One region of the Streptomyces sp. NPDC088707 genome, then DNA from elsewhere that is predicted to be linked to it. Evidence: riboswitches for the same ligand, from Rfam matches in the RefSeq annotation. Region 1 holds a riboswitch; the other holds the start of a gene.

The links. A riboswitch is a leader RNA that binds a small molecule or an ion and turns the genes downstream of it on or off. The one in region 1 is predicted to bind cyclic di-AMP.
Positions count from the first base shown of each region.
Region 2: another riboswitch for cyclic di-AMP. It lies ahead of ACIP84_RS28815 (transglycosylase family protein); the one in region 1 lies ahead of ACIP84_RS31435 (M23 family metallopeptidase).

Region 1 covers NZ_JBIVLV010000012.1:146,059-153,612, forward strand. The annotation lists gene ACIP84_RS31425 (pitrilysin family protein) at 175-1,533, shown strand; gene ACIP84_RS31430 (pitrilysin family protein) at 1,560-2,927, shown strand; cyclic di-AMP (ydaO/yuaA leader) riboswitch at 3,128-3,293, shown strand; gene ACIP84_RS31435 (M23 family metallopeptidase) at 3,306-4,076, shown strand; gene ACIP84_RS31440 (GntR family transcriptional regulator) at 4,300-4,983, shown strand; gene ACIP84_RS31445 (HPr family phosphocarrier protein) at 5,129-5,410, opposite strand; gene ACIP84_RS31450 (GNAT family N-acetyltransferase) at 5,723-7,554, shown strand, end outside.
Region 2 covers NZ_JBIVLV010000010.1:305,603-313,156, forward strand. The annotation lists gene ACIP84_RS28805 (cytochrome P450) at 1-1,022, shown strand, start outside; gene ACIP84_RS28810 (transglycosylase family protein) at 1,173-2,288, shown strand; cyclic di-AMP (ydaO/yuaA leader) riboswitch at 2,547-2,720, shown strand; gene ACIP84_RS28815 (transglycosylase family protein) at 2,724-3,449, shown strand; gene eno (phosphopyruvate hydratase) at 3,837-5,123, shown strand; gene ACIP84_RS28825 (septum formation initiator family protein) at 5,242-5,712, shown strand; gene ACIP84_RS28830 (DUF501 domain-containing protein) at 5,745-6,296, shown strand; gene ACIP84_RS28835 (exopolyphosphatase) at 6,293-7,231, shown strand.

The sequences.
Region 1 (7,554 bases):
GCGGCTCCTTCACCAACATGGTTGATCTGACGCGGACCATTGTGGACCGTGCCACCGACAACGCCGACCGCGACCCGGAAGAGGGACATCTCCCGGGGGCGGGAACTTCGCCAGGTGTCGGCGCGCTTGCATACAGTGGCAGGACCTTTTCACATCGCGATCGAAGGGACGTACATGCCCATGGGTCACACGGCCACGGCCGAGGCCGGCTCCGGCGGCCTGACAGCGACCGAGCACCGGTTGGCGAACGGCCTGCGTGTGGTGCTCTCGGAGGACCACCTGACCCCGGTCGCCGCGGTCTGCCTCTGGTACGACGTCGGCTCGCGGCACGAGGTCCCGGGCCGCACGGGCCTCGCCCACCTCTTCGAGCACCTGATGTTCCAGGGCTCGAAGCAGGTCCACGGCAACGGGCACTTCGAGCTCGTGCAGGGCGCGGGCGGCTCGCTCAACGGCACGACGAGCTTCGAGCGCACCAACTACTTCGAGACCATGCCCACGCACCAGTTGGAGCTCGCGCTCTGGCTGGAGGCCGACCGCATGGGCTCGCTGCTCGCCGCCCTGGACGACGAGTCCATGGAGAACCAGCGGGACGTCGTCAAGAACGAGCGCCGCCAGCGCTACGACAACGTGCCGTACGGCACGGCCTTCGAGAAGCTGACCGCCCTTGCCTACCCGGAGGGGCACCCGTACCACCACACGCCGATCGGGTCGATGGCCGACCTGGACGCGGCCACCCTGGAGGACGCGCGGAACTTCTTCCGCACGTACTACGCCCCGAACAACGCCGTGCTGTCGGTCGTCGGCGACATCGACCCGGAGCAGACCCTCGCCTGGGTCGAGAAGTACTTCGGCTCCATCCCCGGCCACGACGGCAAGCCCGCACCGCGCTCCGGCGAGCTGCCCGAGGTCATCGGCGAGCAGCTGCGCGAGGTCGTCGAGGAGGAGGTCCCGGCCCGCGCGCTGATGGCCGCCTACCGGCTGCCGCACGACGGCACGCGCGCGTGCGACGCCGCCGACCTGGCCCTGACGGTCCTCGGCGGCGGGGAGTCCTCCCGGCTGCACAACCGCCTGGTCCGCCGCGACCGTACGGCCGTCGCCGCCGGCTTCGGCATGCTGCGGCTCGCCGGCGCGCCCTCGCTCGGCTGGCTGGACGTCAAGACCTCCGGCGGGGTCGAGGTCCCGCAGATCGAGGCGGCCGTCGACGAGGAGCTCGCCCGGTTCGCCGCCGAGGGCCCCACGCCCGAGGAGATGGAGCGCGCGCAGGCCCAGTTGGAGCGCGAGTGGCTCGACCGGCTCGGCACCGTGGCGGGCCGCGCCGACGAACTGTGCCGGTTCGCCGTGCTGTTCGGCGACCCGCAGCTCGCGCTGACCGCCGTCGACCGGGTCCTGGCGATCACCGCCGACGAGGTGCGGGACGTCGCCGCGGCCACGCTGCGCCCCGACAACCGCGCGGTGCTGGTCTACGAGCCGCTGGCGGCCGACCAGAGCGAGAACGCCGACGGCGACGACGAGGAAGAGGGAGCGGACCAGTGACCGACGCCGCCACGTCTTTGACGAGCATGGACTTCCACCCGCAGCCGACGCCCGGCACCGCCCGGCCCTGGGCCTTCCCGGCCCCGGACCGCGGCGCCCTGGACAACGGCCTGACGGTGCTCACCAGCCACCGCCCCGGCCAGCAGGTCGTGGCCGTGGAGATCTTCCTGCCGGCCCCGCTGGACGCCGAGCCCGCCGGTCTCGACGGGGTCGCCACCATCATGGCCCGCGCCCTCTTCGAGGGCACGGACCAGCAGAGCGCCGAGGAGTTCGCGGCCGAGCTGGAGCGCTGTGGCGCCACGCTCGACGCGCACGCCGACCACCCGGGCGTACGGGTCTCCCTCGAGGTTCCCGTCTCCCGGCTGCCCAAGGCGCTCGGCCTCGTCTCCGAGGCCCTGATCGCGCCGGCGTTCCTCGAGACCGAGGTCGAGCGCCTGGTGCGCAACCGCCTCGACGAGATCCCGCACGAGACGGCCAACCCGGCCCGCCGCGCCGCCAAGCAGCTCTCCAAGGAGCTGTTCCCGGCCGAGGCCCGGATGTCCCGGCCGCGCCAGGGCACCGAGGAGACCGTGGAGGCGATCGACGCCGCCGCGGTCCGCGCCTTCTACGAGGCGTACGTCCGGCCGGCCACGGCCACCGCCGTGGTCGTCGGCGACCTCACCGGTGTCGACCTGGACAAGGTCCTCGCCGAGACCCTGGGCGCCTGGACCGGCGAGCCGGCCGAGCCGCTTCCGATGCCGCCGATCACCGCCGACGACACCGGACGGGTCGTCATCGTGGACCGTCCCGGCGCCGTCCAGACCCAGTTGCTGATCGGCCGGGTCGGACCCGACCGCCACGACAGCGTCTGGCCGGCCCAGGTCCTGGGCACGTACTGCCTCGGTGGCACCCTCACCTCGCGACTCGACCGGGTCCTGCGGGAGGAGAAGGGCTACACGTACGGCGTGCGCGCCTTCGGGCAGGTGCTCCGCTCGGACGGCCGGGGGAACGGCGCCTCGATGCTCGCCATCAGCGGCTCCGTCGACACGCCCAACACCGGCCCGGCTCTTGACGACCTGTGGAAGGTGCTGCGGACGCTGGCCGCGGAGGGTCTCACCGACGCCGAGCGGGAGACGGCCGTGCAGAACCTGGTGGGGGTCGCGCCGCTCAAGTACGAGACCGCCGCCTCCGTCGCGGGGACGCTCGCCGACCAGGTCGAGCAGCACCTCCCGGACGACTACCAGGCCCAGTTGTACGCCCGGCTGGCCGAGACCGGCACGGTCGAGGCGACCGCCGCCGTGGTCAGCGCCTTCCCCGTGGACCGGCTCGTCACCGTGCTCGTGGGCGACGCGGCGCAGATCGCGGAGCCGGTGCGTGCGCTCGGGATCGGCGAAGTGACCGTCGTGACCGGCTGATTCACGCCGCCGACACGACAAAGGGGGGCCCCGACGGCATAGTTCGTCGGGGTCCTCCCCTTTGTCCGTATTCGGGGCTTGGGTGGTCGTATGCCTTGTGGCATGTCTTACAAAATGCGTGTCCGGTTGGTGATTGAAAGACGATCCGCATAGCGTCGGTCCGTCTGTTCGCCAGTTGCATGTGCCGCACCCGCGGCATCGGACAGACATCGCCGAGTCCCCGTCAGGCGCGAGCCTGGGGAGCCGGGGACCCACACGTAGTCCCTGGGGTGAATCGGGCGCCTTCGTCTCGTACGGAGGGGCTCGTAGGAGACCTTCCTGCTCCGAACCCGTCAGCTAACCCGGTAGGCGAGAGGGAAGGAAAGGATCAGCCCCTACATGGCGTTCACCCGTGCCACCGGGAAGCATCGTGCTCCGAGCCGGATGGCGCGCCGCGGCGTGGGCATCGCCGGCGCGGCGACGCTCGCCACCACCGGCGTCATCGGAACCCTCGCTTCCCCGGCGCTCGCCGCCGACACGGACACCCGCTCGGTCGAGGACACCGGTCTCATCAAGGTGATCACCGAGGACTCGCTCTCCGAGCGGATCGACGCCCAGGCCGCCGCCCAGGAGCAGGAGGCCTTCGAGGTCGCCGCCAAGGCGAAGGCCAAGGCCGAGGCGAAGCGCAAGGCCGAGGCCCGTGCCAAGGAGATCCGCGAGGCCGAGCAGCGTGCGGCCCGTGAGGCCGAGCGCCGCCGCCTGGCCTCCTTCCAGCTGCCCGTCGAGGGCACGTACGTGTCCACCGGCTACAAGACCGGCGGCTCGCTCTGGTCCTCCGGCAGCCACTCCGGCATCGACTTCCACGCCGCCTACGGCAGCAACGTCGTCTCCGTCGGCTCGGGCACCGTCGTTGAGGCCGGCTGGGGCGGCGCGTACGGCAACAACATCGTCATCCGGATGAACGACGGCACGTACACCCAGTACGGTCACCTCTCCTCCATCGGGGTCTACGTCGGCCAGACCGTCGAGCCGGGTGAGCGGATAGGCATCTCGGGCTCGACCGGGAACTCGACCGGCCCGCACCTCCACTTCGAGGCGCGGACGACGTCCGAGTACGGCTCCGACATCAACCCGGTCGCGTACCTGCGCGCCCGCGGCGTCGGCGTCTGATCCGGGACGGATCCAGGACACCCCTCGCGCAGGACCGGCGTTCCGCCCCCCTCGCATCGCAAAAGCCCCGGCTCGTACAGAGCCGGGGCTTTTCGTCGGTCGCGTGAGACCGATATTCCGTCGGGGCATCGGAAATTCCGGCGTGCTGCAATAGAGTCGCAGATCGGGCGCAGAACAGGCGCCGTCGGAATTGACTCGCGCAGACCAAAGGCGGAGGTCGGACATGCGCATTCCCGCGCACTCGGTATGCACGGCGATCCGGGACGACATCGTCTCCGGAGTCTTCGAGCGGGGCAGCCGGCTGACCGAGGACCAGCTGGCCCGCCGGTACGGGGTGTCCCGCGTCCCGGTCCGCGAGGCCCTGCGCACCCTGGAGTCCGAGGGCTTCGTCGTCTCCCGCCGCCATGCCGGGGCGCATGTCGCCGAGCCCACCGAGCAGGAGGCCGCCGATCTGCTCGACATGCGGGTGCTGCTCGAACCGCTGGGGGCGTCCCGCGCCGCCCAGCGGCGCACGGAGGCGCATCTCAAGGTCCTGCGCGGCCTGGTGAGGCTGGGGCAGGAGCGGGCCAGGCGCGGGCAGGGCGAGGATCTGCGCTCACTCGGCGGCTGGTTCCACGAGACGCTCGCACAGGCCTCCGGGAGCCCGGCCCTGACGGCGCTGCTGACCCAGCTGCGGCACAAGATCGCCTGGATGTACACCGTCGAACTGCCCGAGCGGCCGGTGGACGCCTGGGCGGAGCACGGCGCGATCGTGGACGCCGTGGCGCGCGGCGACGCCGAGCGGGCGCGGACGCTGACCGCGCTGCACGCGGAGCGCTCGCAGTCGCTGCACCGCCTCAAGAGGCCGGACCGCGGCCGTGTGAGGGTTTCGCAACATGCAGTCAACACGGCGAGTTCCCGGAATTAACGCGCGCATCGTATACATGGAATAGGAATTCGATGCCGCTGCTCCGTGCTGCCCTGAAAGGGCAGCGGCGGAAAAGCGAAAGGCCGTGACCGCCCGGAATTCCGGCGGTCACGGCCTTTCGTCGTGCAGTGGGGGTCGACCCGGATCAGACGGTCTCGGGAAGCTCGTCCAGACCCTCGGCGACCAGCTTCGCCAGACGGTCCAGAGCGGCCTCGGCGCCGTCGGCCTCGGAGGCGAGGACGATCTCCTCGCCGCCCTGCGCGCCCAGGCCGAGCACCGCGAGCATGGAGGCGGCGTTCACCGGGGTGCCGTCGGACTTGGCGATCGTCACCGGAACGCCGGAAGCCGTGGCGGCACGGACGAAGATGGACGCGGGGCGGGCGTGGAGGCCCTCGGCCCAGCCGACGTTGACGCGGCGCTCAGCCATGGTGTTGCCCTTCAAGTCTCAAGCGGGTTGTCTAGACCAGTCTCTCACGGGATGCTGCGTGCTCGCGCCGACCTTCGGCCCGGATCGGACCGCCGTTCGGCCCTCCGTCGCCGTGCGCGGCGTGCTCCCTACCTTGCACGGCGGACCCCCGCCGCGCGAGCGGTGTCGCCGCCGTGTCGCGGCCCGGGTCGTCGCCGTGTCGCGACCCGTGCCACCCCCGTGTCGCACCCCGAGCCGTCCCCGTGTCGCGGCCCGGGTCGTCGCCGTGTCGCGACCGGTGCCACCGCCGTGCGGCGGCCGTAGGCTGACCCCATGCAGAGCGCGTCGGACCAGCTGCCGGAGCACGACTACCCCGACCACTGGGAAGCGGACGTGGTGCTCCGCGACGGCGGCACCGCGCGCATCCGGCCCATCACGGCCGACGACGCCGACCGCCTCGTCAGCTTCTACGAGCAGGTCTCGGACGAGTCGAAGTACTACCGCTTCTTCGCCCCCTACCCGCGGCTGTCCGCCAAGGACGTGCACCGCTTCACCCACCACGACTTCGTGGACCGGGTCGGCCTCGCGGCGACCGTGGGCGGCGAGTTCATCGCCACCGTGCGCTACGACCGCATCAACGACCGGGGGCTGCCCGCCTCCGCCCCGGCCGACGAGGCCGAGGTCGCCTTCCTCGTCCAGGACGCCCACCAGGGACGCGGTGTCGCCTCCGCCCTGCTCGAACACATCGCGGCCGTCGCCCGCGAGCGGGACATCCGGCGCTTCGCCGCCGAGGTGCTCCCCGCCAACAACAAGATGATCAAGGTGTTCACGGACGCGGGCTACACCCAGAAGCGCAGCTTCGAGGACGGGTCCGTACGGCTCCACCTCGACCTCGAACCCACCGACCGCTCCCTCGCCGTGCAGCGCGCGCGGGAGCAGCGCGCCGAGGCCCGCTCCGTGCAGCGCCTCCTCACCCCGCGGTCCGTCGCCGTCGTCGGCGCCGGCCGCGCACCGGGCGGCGTCGGCCGGACGGTCCTGCGCAACCTCCTCGGGGCCGGGTACACCGGACGCGTGTACGCGGTCAACGCCGCGCTCGCCGGGGACGGCGGGCCCGTCGAGTTCGACGGCGTCCCCGCCCACCCCTCCGTCGCGGCCATCGGCGAGCCCGTCGACCTGGCGATCGTCGCCGTCCCCGCCGAACGGGTGCCGGAAGTCGTCGCCGACTGCGGCGAGCACGGTGTCCAGGGTCTGGTCGTCCTCTCCGCCGGATACGCCGAGAGCGGGGCCGACGGGCGCGAGCGGCAGCGCCAGCTGGTCCGGCAGGCCCGCTCGTACGGCATGAGGATCATCGGCCCGAACGCCTTCGGGATCATCAACACCGCCGCCGACACCCGGCTCAACGCCTCCCTCGCCCCGCAGATGCCGGCCGCCGGGCGGATCGGCCTCTTCACCCAGTCCGGCGCCATCGGCATCGCCCTCCTCGCCGGACTGCACCGGCGGGGCGCCGGGCTCTCCTCCTTCATCTCGGCCGGCAACCGCGCCGACGTCTCCGGCAACGACTTCCTCCAGCACTGGTACGACGACCCCGGCACCGACGTCGTCCTGCTCTACCTGGAGTCGATCGGCAACCCCCGGAAGTTCACCCGGCTGGCGCGCCGCACCGCCGCCGTCAAGCCGGTCGTCGTCGTCAAGGGCGCCCGGCACAGCGGCAGCGCGCCGCCCGGACACCGCGTGCCGGTCACCCGCATCCCGCACGCGACGGTCTCCGCGCTGCTCCGCCAGGCCGGCGTCATCCGCGTCGACACCGTCACCGAGCTGGTGGACGCCGGAGTGCTGCTCGCCGCCCAGCCGCTGCCCGCCGGGCCCCGGGTCGCGATCCTCGGCAACTCCGAGTCCCTCGGCCTCCTCACGTACGACGCCTGCCTGACGGAGGGGCTGCGCCCGCTGCGGCCGCTCGACCTCACCACGGCGGCGGAACCGGCGGACTTCCGGGACGCCCTCGTGGCGGCGCTCGCGGACGAGACCTCCGACGCGGTCGTCGTGAACGCGATCCCGTGGGTCGGGGAGAACGGCGCCACCGAGTTCGGCGACGGAGAGGTGCTCGCCGCCTCCCTCCGCGAGGCCGTCGCCTCCGCCGAGGCCCCCACGAAGCCGGTCGTCGTCGT
Region 2 (7,554 bases), on a different contig from region 1:
TGACGCATCTGCTCAACATCGACCCGCCGGACCACACCCGGCTGCGGCGCCTCGTCTCCAAGGCCTTCACCCCGCGCCGGGTCGCCGAGTTCGCCCCGCGCGTGCAGGAGCTGACCGACCGGCTCATCGACGCCTTCGTGGAGAAGGGGAGCGCGGACCTCATCCACGAGTTCGCCTTCCCGCTCCCCATCTACGCGATCTGCGACCTGCTCGGCGTGCCCGAGGAGGACCAGGACGACTTCCGCGACTGGGCCGGGATGATGATCCGGCACGGCGGAGGCCCGCGGGGCGGGGTCGCGCGGTCGGTGAAGAAGATGCGCGGCTATCTCGCCGAGCTGATCCACCGCAAGCGGGAAGGCCTGCGGCAGGAGGGGGCGGACGACCTCATCTCGGGACTCATCAAGGCCTCGGACCACGGCGAGCACCTCACCGAGAACGAGGCCGCCGCCATGGCGTTCATCCTTCTCTTCGCCGGCTTCGAGACGACCGTCAACCTCATCGGCAACGGCCTGTACCAGCTCCTGCGCCACCCCGCGCAGCGCGAGCTGCTCCAGGCGTCGATCGCGGCGGGGGAGACCGGGCTCCTGGAGACCGGGATCGAGGAGCTGCTGCGGTACGACGGGCCGGTGGAGATGGCCACCTGGCGGTACGCGACCGAGCCGCTGACCATCGGCGGGCAGGACATCCCGGCGGGCGACCCCGTCCTCGTGGTGCTCGCCGCCGCGGACCGGGACCCGGAGCGGTTCGACGGGCCGGACGTCCTGGACCTGGCCCGGCGCGACAACCAGCACCTCGGGTACGGGCACGGCATCCACTACTGCCTGGGCGCACCGCTCGCGCGGCTCGAGGGACAGACCGCGCTCGCCACCCTGCTGACGCGCCTTCCGGACCTGCGACTTGCCGCCGATCCCGAGGAACTGCGCTGGCGCGGAGGGCTCATCATGCGCGGATTGCGCACGCTTCCGGTGGAGTTCTCCCCTTCCGCACGACCTCCACGAAGTGATGATCCGTCAGAACTGTGATCTTCACGTGATCGCGGGTGCATCGACTTGTGATGAGCGTTCGAATACGGCTACCTTCCCCGTCAGCTCGGTTCGTCAACGTGGTTGAGTAATTCGGCCACGTCCGGCAACTCGGGTCGTCCACACAGTCGTCACGCGAAAGGCGCTCCTATGCGTTCCGGGAACGGACGTCACCGTCGCCCCCGTCAGGCCCCCGCAATCGTCGTCGCCGCGGGCGTGACCGGCTCCGCCATGGCGCTGCCGCTGCTCGCCACCGGGTCCGCCTCCGCCGCCGACGCCGCCACCTGGGACCGCGTCGCCGAGTGCGAGTCCGGCGGCCAGTGGAGCGCCAACTTCGGCAACGGCATGTACGGCGGGCTCCAGTTCACCCAGGACAGCTGGGAGCGGAACGGCGGCCTGACGTACGCGCCCAGCCCCGACCTGGCCAGCCGCGCCCAGCAGATCGCGGTGGCCGAGAAGGCCCTTGCGAAGGGCTCCACCGAGTGGGCCACCTGCGCGCCGATCGCCGGCCTGACGAACGACGGCACCTCGCCCGGCGTGGACCCCGGCCCCGCGAGCGTCCCCAAGGCCCCCACGGGCCCGGTTCCCGAGTCGAACTGGACCACCGGCCTTCCCGGGACCTCCGGGGCGTCCTCGGCGGAGGCGAAGGAGTCCAAGGACTCCGAAGGTGCGAAGAAGGCCACGGAGTCGGCCTCGCCCACCGCACCCGCCACTCCCGTCTCGCCGACCGCTCCCGTCTCGCCGACCACCCCGGCGAGCCCCTCCGTGTCGACCGACCCGAGCCACCCGACGGTGCCCACCACTCCGGGCACGCCCGATGAGTCCGTTACGCCGGTCACGCCCGGTACGCCCACCGGGCCGGGGGCGACCACGCCCGGCGGCCCGACGGACGACGTGTCGCCGGCCACTCCCGGAACCGGGAAGCACCGGGGCGACGCCGCCCCGGAGGAAACCGGCAACCCGGACAGTTCTGCCGAATCAGGTAGACATGCCTCGTCGGACAACAAGTTGGCCGAAAAGCCCGCGGGGAAGTCTCCGGCTGACGCGTCGATGGAATCGGACGCAACGGACAGTCAGGGCAAGTCGGGCGCCTACCTCGTGCAGCCGGGCGACAATCTGTCCGACATTGCACAGGAGAACGAACTCCCCGGCGGCTGGACCGCCCTCTACGACGCCAACCGGCAGACCGTGGGCCTGGATCCGGACCTCATCCTCCCTGGTCAGGCCCTCGACCTGACGAACGGTTCGACCGCCCCGGCGGAGTGATTCGGGGCTGTATGTCCGGTTCTGGGCAAGTGAGACATGGGTCTCTTCGCCCCAACTGGCGTGTCCCGTCCGCAAACTTTGCTCCCGTCACCTCTCACCTGCACAAACACCCCCCACCGGAAGGCAAGTAGGGGCGTTATTTCCGCAATACGCCTCTTTGAACTTCCGGTGGGTCTGTGTCTACGGTCGTCACCGCTCGCCACCGCGGGCCCCGTCGACCGAAACGCCGAATCCTGCCGTCGGCCGATGGGAACAGTCGTCGCGCAAGCGCCGAAGGCAGGAGTGGGGGACCCAAGGTAAGTGCCGGTCCCGGCCGTTGAGACAGACGGCCGGCGAACGGCTTGGGGTGAAGCCGCGTGCTAGGACACGCGGCCGGGCAACTTTCCGGCCCGAACCCGACAGCTCACCTCACAGGCGTCGGTGAGGAGAATCTCCATGCTGTTTTCCGGTAAGGGCAAACACCGCCGTCCCTCCAAGGCCACCCAGGTCGTCACGCTCGTCGGCGTCACCGGTGTCGCCGTCGCCGCCCCGCTGATGACCGCGGGCACCGCCTCGGCCGCCACGGTCTCCGAGTGGGACACCGTCGCCGCGTGCGAGTCCGGCGGCAACTGGTCCATCAACACGGGCAACGGCTACTACGGCGGCCTGCAGTTCTCCGCCTCCACCTGGGCCGCGTACGGCGGCACCGCCTACGCCGCGACCGCCAACCAGGCGTCGAAGTCCCAGCAGATCGCCATCGCCGAGAAGGTCCTCGCGGGCCAGGGCAAGGGCGCCTGGCCGTCCTGCGGCGTGGGCCTCTCCGGCGCCTCGCCGAACACCGGCGCCGCCGAGAGCGCGCCGCAGCAGAGCACCCAGCAGCCGCAGCAGGAGCGGAAGGCCGAGCAGCCGACCACCCGCAGCGAGCAGCGCCAGGCCCCGAAGAAGGCCACGCAGCAGCAGGCCGCTCCGCAGGCCGCCGCGAAGAAGACCGTCACCACCCCGACCGGCAAGAAGGTCAAGAAGGGCGACGGCGAGTACAAGGTCGTGGCCGGCGACACCCTCGGCAAGATCGCCCAGGCGCACGGCGTCAAGGGCGGCTGGACCAAGCTCTTCGAGCTGAACAAGGACGTCGTCGAGAACGCCGACCTGATCTACCCGGGCCAGCAGCTTCACCTGAAGTGAGCCCGGCGGCTCGCGTGAGTCCGGCGGCTCACGCGGCCCCTCCGACCCTCCCGCGGTGACCACCCCGGCCCGGCGCGCCCATCCCCCGTGCGCGTCGGGCCGGGGTTCCCCCGTTTCCGGAGTCGTACGGAGTCGTATGGCGGCGTACGGCGGTACTCGCGGAGGTACTAAGGGGAGAGCCCGCGGGCGAACCGGACGCCCGGCGCGGTTACCGGCCGGTAGATCTGGGGTCCTTCGTCCCTACATGCATGCCCTTGGGTCCTTTTTCGTCCCAGGGGGCGGGCGCCCGGCTGGCCGGAGCCCCCGAGCCGGTTAGGCTCTTGTCGCAAGGCCAAGCGACCCTGCACCGACCTTGCGTCACATCCAGCGTCACATCCCAAAAAGGAGATGCTCGTGCCGTCCATCGACGTCGTCGTAGCCCGGGAAATCCTGGACTCCCGAGGCAACCCCACGGTCGAGGTCGAGGTCGGCCTCGACGACGGCAGCACCGGTCGTGCTGCTGTTCCGTCCGGCGCCTCCACCGGTGCGTTCGAGGCCATCGAGCTTCGCGACGGTGACCCGAACCGCTACCTGGGCAAGGGTGTCGAGAAGGCCGTCCTCGCCGTCATCGAGCAGATCGGCCCGGAGCTCGTCGGCTACGACGCCACCGAGCAGCGCCTGATCGACCAGGCCATGTTCGACCTGGACGCCACCGAGAACAAGGGCTCCCTCGGCGCCAACGCCATCCTCGGCGTCTCCCTCGCCGTCGCGCACGCCGCGTCCGAGGCCTCGGACCTCCCGCTCTTCCGCTACCTCGGCGGCCCGAACGCGCACCTGCTGCCCGTTCCGATGATGAACATCCTCAACGGTGGGTCGCACGCCGACTCCAACGTGGACATCCAGGAGTTCATGATCGCCCCGATCGGCGCGGAGTCCTTCTCCGAGGCCCTCCGCTGGGGCGCCGAGATCTACCACACCCTCAAGGCCGTCCTGAAGCGCAAGGGCCTCTCCACCGGCCTCGGCGACGAGGGCGGCTTCGCGCCGAACCTCGAGTCGAACCGCGCCGCCCTCGACCTCATCGTCGAGGCCATCAAGGAGGCCGGCTACACCCCGGGCTCCGACGTCGCGCTCGCGCTCGACGTGGCCGCGTCCGAGTTCTACAAGGACGGCAAGTACGAGTTCGAGGGCAAGTCCCGCTCGGCCGCCGAGATGACCGAGTACTACGAGGAGCTCGTCTCCGCGTACCCGATGGTGTCCATCGAGGACCCGCTGTACGAGGACGACTGGGCCGGCTGGAAGGTCCTCACCGACAAGCTGGGCTCCAAGGTCCAGATCGTCGGCGACGACCTCTTCGTCACCAACCCGGAGCGCCTGGCCCGCGGCATCGAGGAGGGCACCGCGAACGCCCTCCTGGTCAAGGTCAACCAGATCGGCTCGCTGACCGAGACCCTCGACGCCGTCGAGCTCGCCCAGCGCAACGGCTTCAAGTGCATGATGTCCCACCGCTCCGGCGAGACCGAGGACGTCACCATCGCCGACCTCGCGGTCGCCGTGAACTGCGGCCAGATCAAGACCGGTGCCCCGGCCCGCTCGGACCGCGTCGCCAAGTACAACCAGCTGCTGCGCATCGAGGAGATCCTCGACGACGCCGCGGTCTACGCCGGCCGCAGCGCCTTCCCGCGCTTCAAGGGCTGATCACCCCGCAAGGCTGATCGACGGCTGAACCTCTCCGCAGGGCAGCTTCCGTACGTCCCCGTACTCGGTCCCGTACCGTGTGCGGGGACGTCCGCGTGAACAGGGGAGGCGACACGACATGGCCGCGAAGGACCGGGACCGGTTCTCCACCGCGACCCGGATCAGACTGCTCGGCGAGCAGACCGCCGCCCGTGTCTACCGCTCCCAGACCCGCCGCCAGGCCCGCCGCTCCCGGCTCACCGGCCGCGCGGCCTTCCTCGCCCTGGTCGTCTGCTCCCTCGTCGTGGCGCTCGCCTACCCGATGCGGAGCTACGTCTCCCAGCAGGGCGAGATCGCCGAGCAGGAGCGCAGGGCCGCCGAGGCCGCCCGACGGGTCGAGGAACTCAGGGACGAGAAGGCCCGGCTCCAGGACCCGGCCTACGTCCGCCGCCTCGCCCGCGAGCACCTCCACTACGTGCTGCCCGGCGAGACCGGCTTCACCGTGAACGACCCCGACGCGGAGCACCGGCCCCGCGGCGACCAGGGCGCGGCGGACCGCCCCTGGTACGACAACCTCTGGGACGGCGTCGACCACGCCGACCGCCCCTGACCCCTCCTCCGCACCAGACGAGCAAGGCAGACATGGAAACGCCCCCTCCGCAGACCGAACGCACCGAGCCCACCGAGCGGGACATCGCCGCCTTCGAGCTCCAGCTCGGCCGGCCGCCCCGCGGCCTGCGCGCCATCGCGCACCGCTGCCCGTGCGGCAACCCGGACGTCGTCGAGACCGCGCCCCGGCTCCCCGACGGCACGCCGTTCCCGACCACGTACTACCTGACCTGCCCCCGGGCGGCCTCGGCCATCGGGACCCTGGAGGCCAACGGGGTCATGAAGGAGATGCAGGCCCGGCTCGCCACCGATCCGGAGCTCGCCGCCGCCTACCGGGCCGCGCACGAGGACTACATCGCGCGCCGTGACGCCATCGAGGTCCTGGAGGGCTTCCCGAGCGCCGGCGGCATGCCGGACCGCGTGAAGTGCCTGCACGTCCTCGTCGGCCACTCGCTCGCCGCGGGACCGGGTGTGAACCCGTTCGGCGACGAGGCGCTCGCGATGCTGCCGGAGTGGTGGGCGAAGGGCGCCTGCGTCACGCCGTGCGCGGACGAGGACGAGGAGAAGAAGGAGGCGGCGGAGTGACCCGGGTCGCCGGAATCGACTGCGGTACGAACTCCATCCGCCTGCTCGTCGCCGACGTCACCGTGCCCGACAGCGCCTCCGGCGCGGGCTCCACGGGTGACCTGGTCGAGCTCGACCGCCGGATGACGATCGTCCGGCTCGGGCAGGGCGTCGACAAGACCGGCCGGCTCGCCCCCGAGGCCCTGGAGCGGACCTTCGCCGCCTGTCGCGCGTACGCCGAGGTCATCAAGGACCTCGGCGTCGAGAAGCTGCGCTTCGTCGCCACCTCCGCCTCCCGCGACGCCGAGAACCGCGCGGACTTCGTGAACGGGGTCGTGGAGATCCTCGGTGTCGAACCCGAGGTGATCACCGGCGACCAGGAGGCCGCGTTCTCCTTCACCGGCGCCACCGGCGAGCTGCACGGCGACGACCGCCGGCTGGTCGTGGACATCGGCGGCGGCTCGACCGAGTTCGTCGTCGGCAACCGGCACGTCGAGGCGGCCCGCTCCGTCGACATCGGATGCGTCCGGCTCACCGAGCGGCACGTCCGGCACGACCCGCCGACCGCCGAGGAGGCCGACGCGATCCGCGCCGACGTCCGGGCCGCCCTCGACCTGGCTGCCGAGACCGTCCCGATCGACACCGCCGACACCCTCGTCGGGCTCGCCGGATCGGTCACCACGGTCGCCGCCATCGCCCTCGGGCTCCCGGAGTACGACTCCGAGAAGATCCACCACGCGCGGATCTCCGCCGCCCAGGTCGCCGAGGTCACCGACCGGCTGCTCGCCTCCACGCACGCCGAGCGGGCCGCGATCCCCGTCATCCACCCCGGCCGGGTCGACGTGATCATCGCCGGCGCGATCGTTCTGAGGGAGATCGTCGAGCGGGTCGGAGCCCACGAGGTCGTCGTCAGTGAGCACGACATCCTCGATGGGATCGCCCTATCCGTCGCATAGCGGCCCCCTATCGACGCCCTCCGGCGACGTGTCGTCGGGAAAGTTCGTGAAGTTCTTCACAAGGAAAAGGGCCCTGATGGCGCCCGAGGGGGGTCTTTGGGCCCTTCGGGTGGCGCCGCAGGGCCCTTTCGCAGGCGCGGGGGCCGATTCGCTCGATGTTTCCATCGTGTGAACGGGTGCCCTGGTTCAGCGTTAACGGGGGCTCTCCGGGCCAGTTCACAAGGGGTGAACAACGTTCGCCCCGGCACTCCGGTTCCTTTGCAGCACCATGACATGGATCACGTGGGCGGCGGAGTGTAGCAGAGGTGTCCGGAGACCTTGTG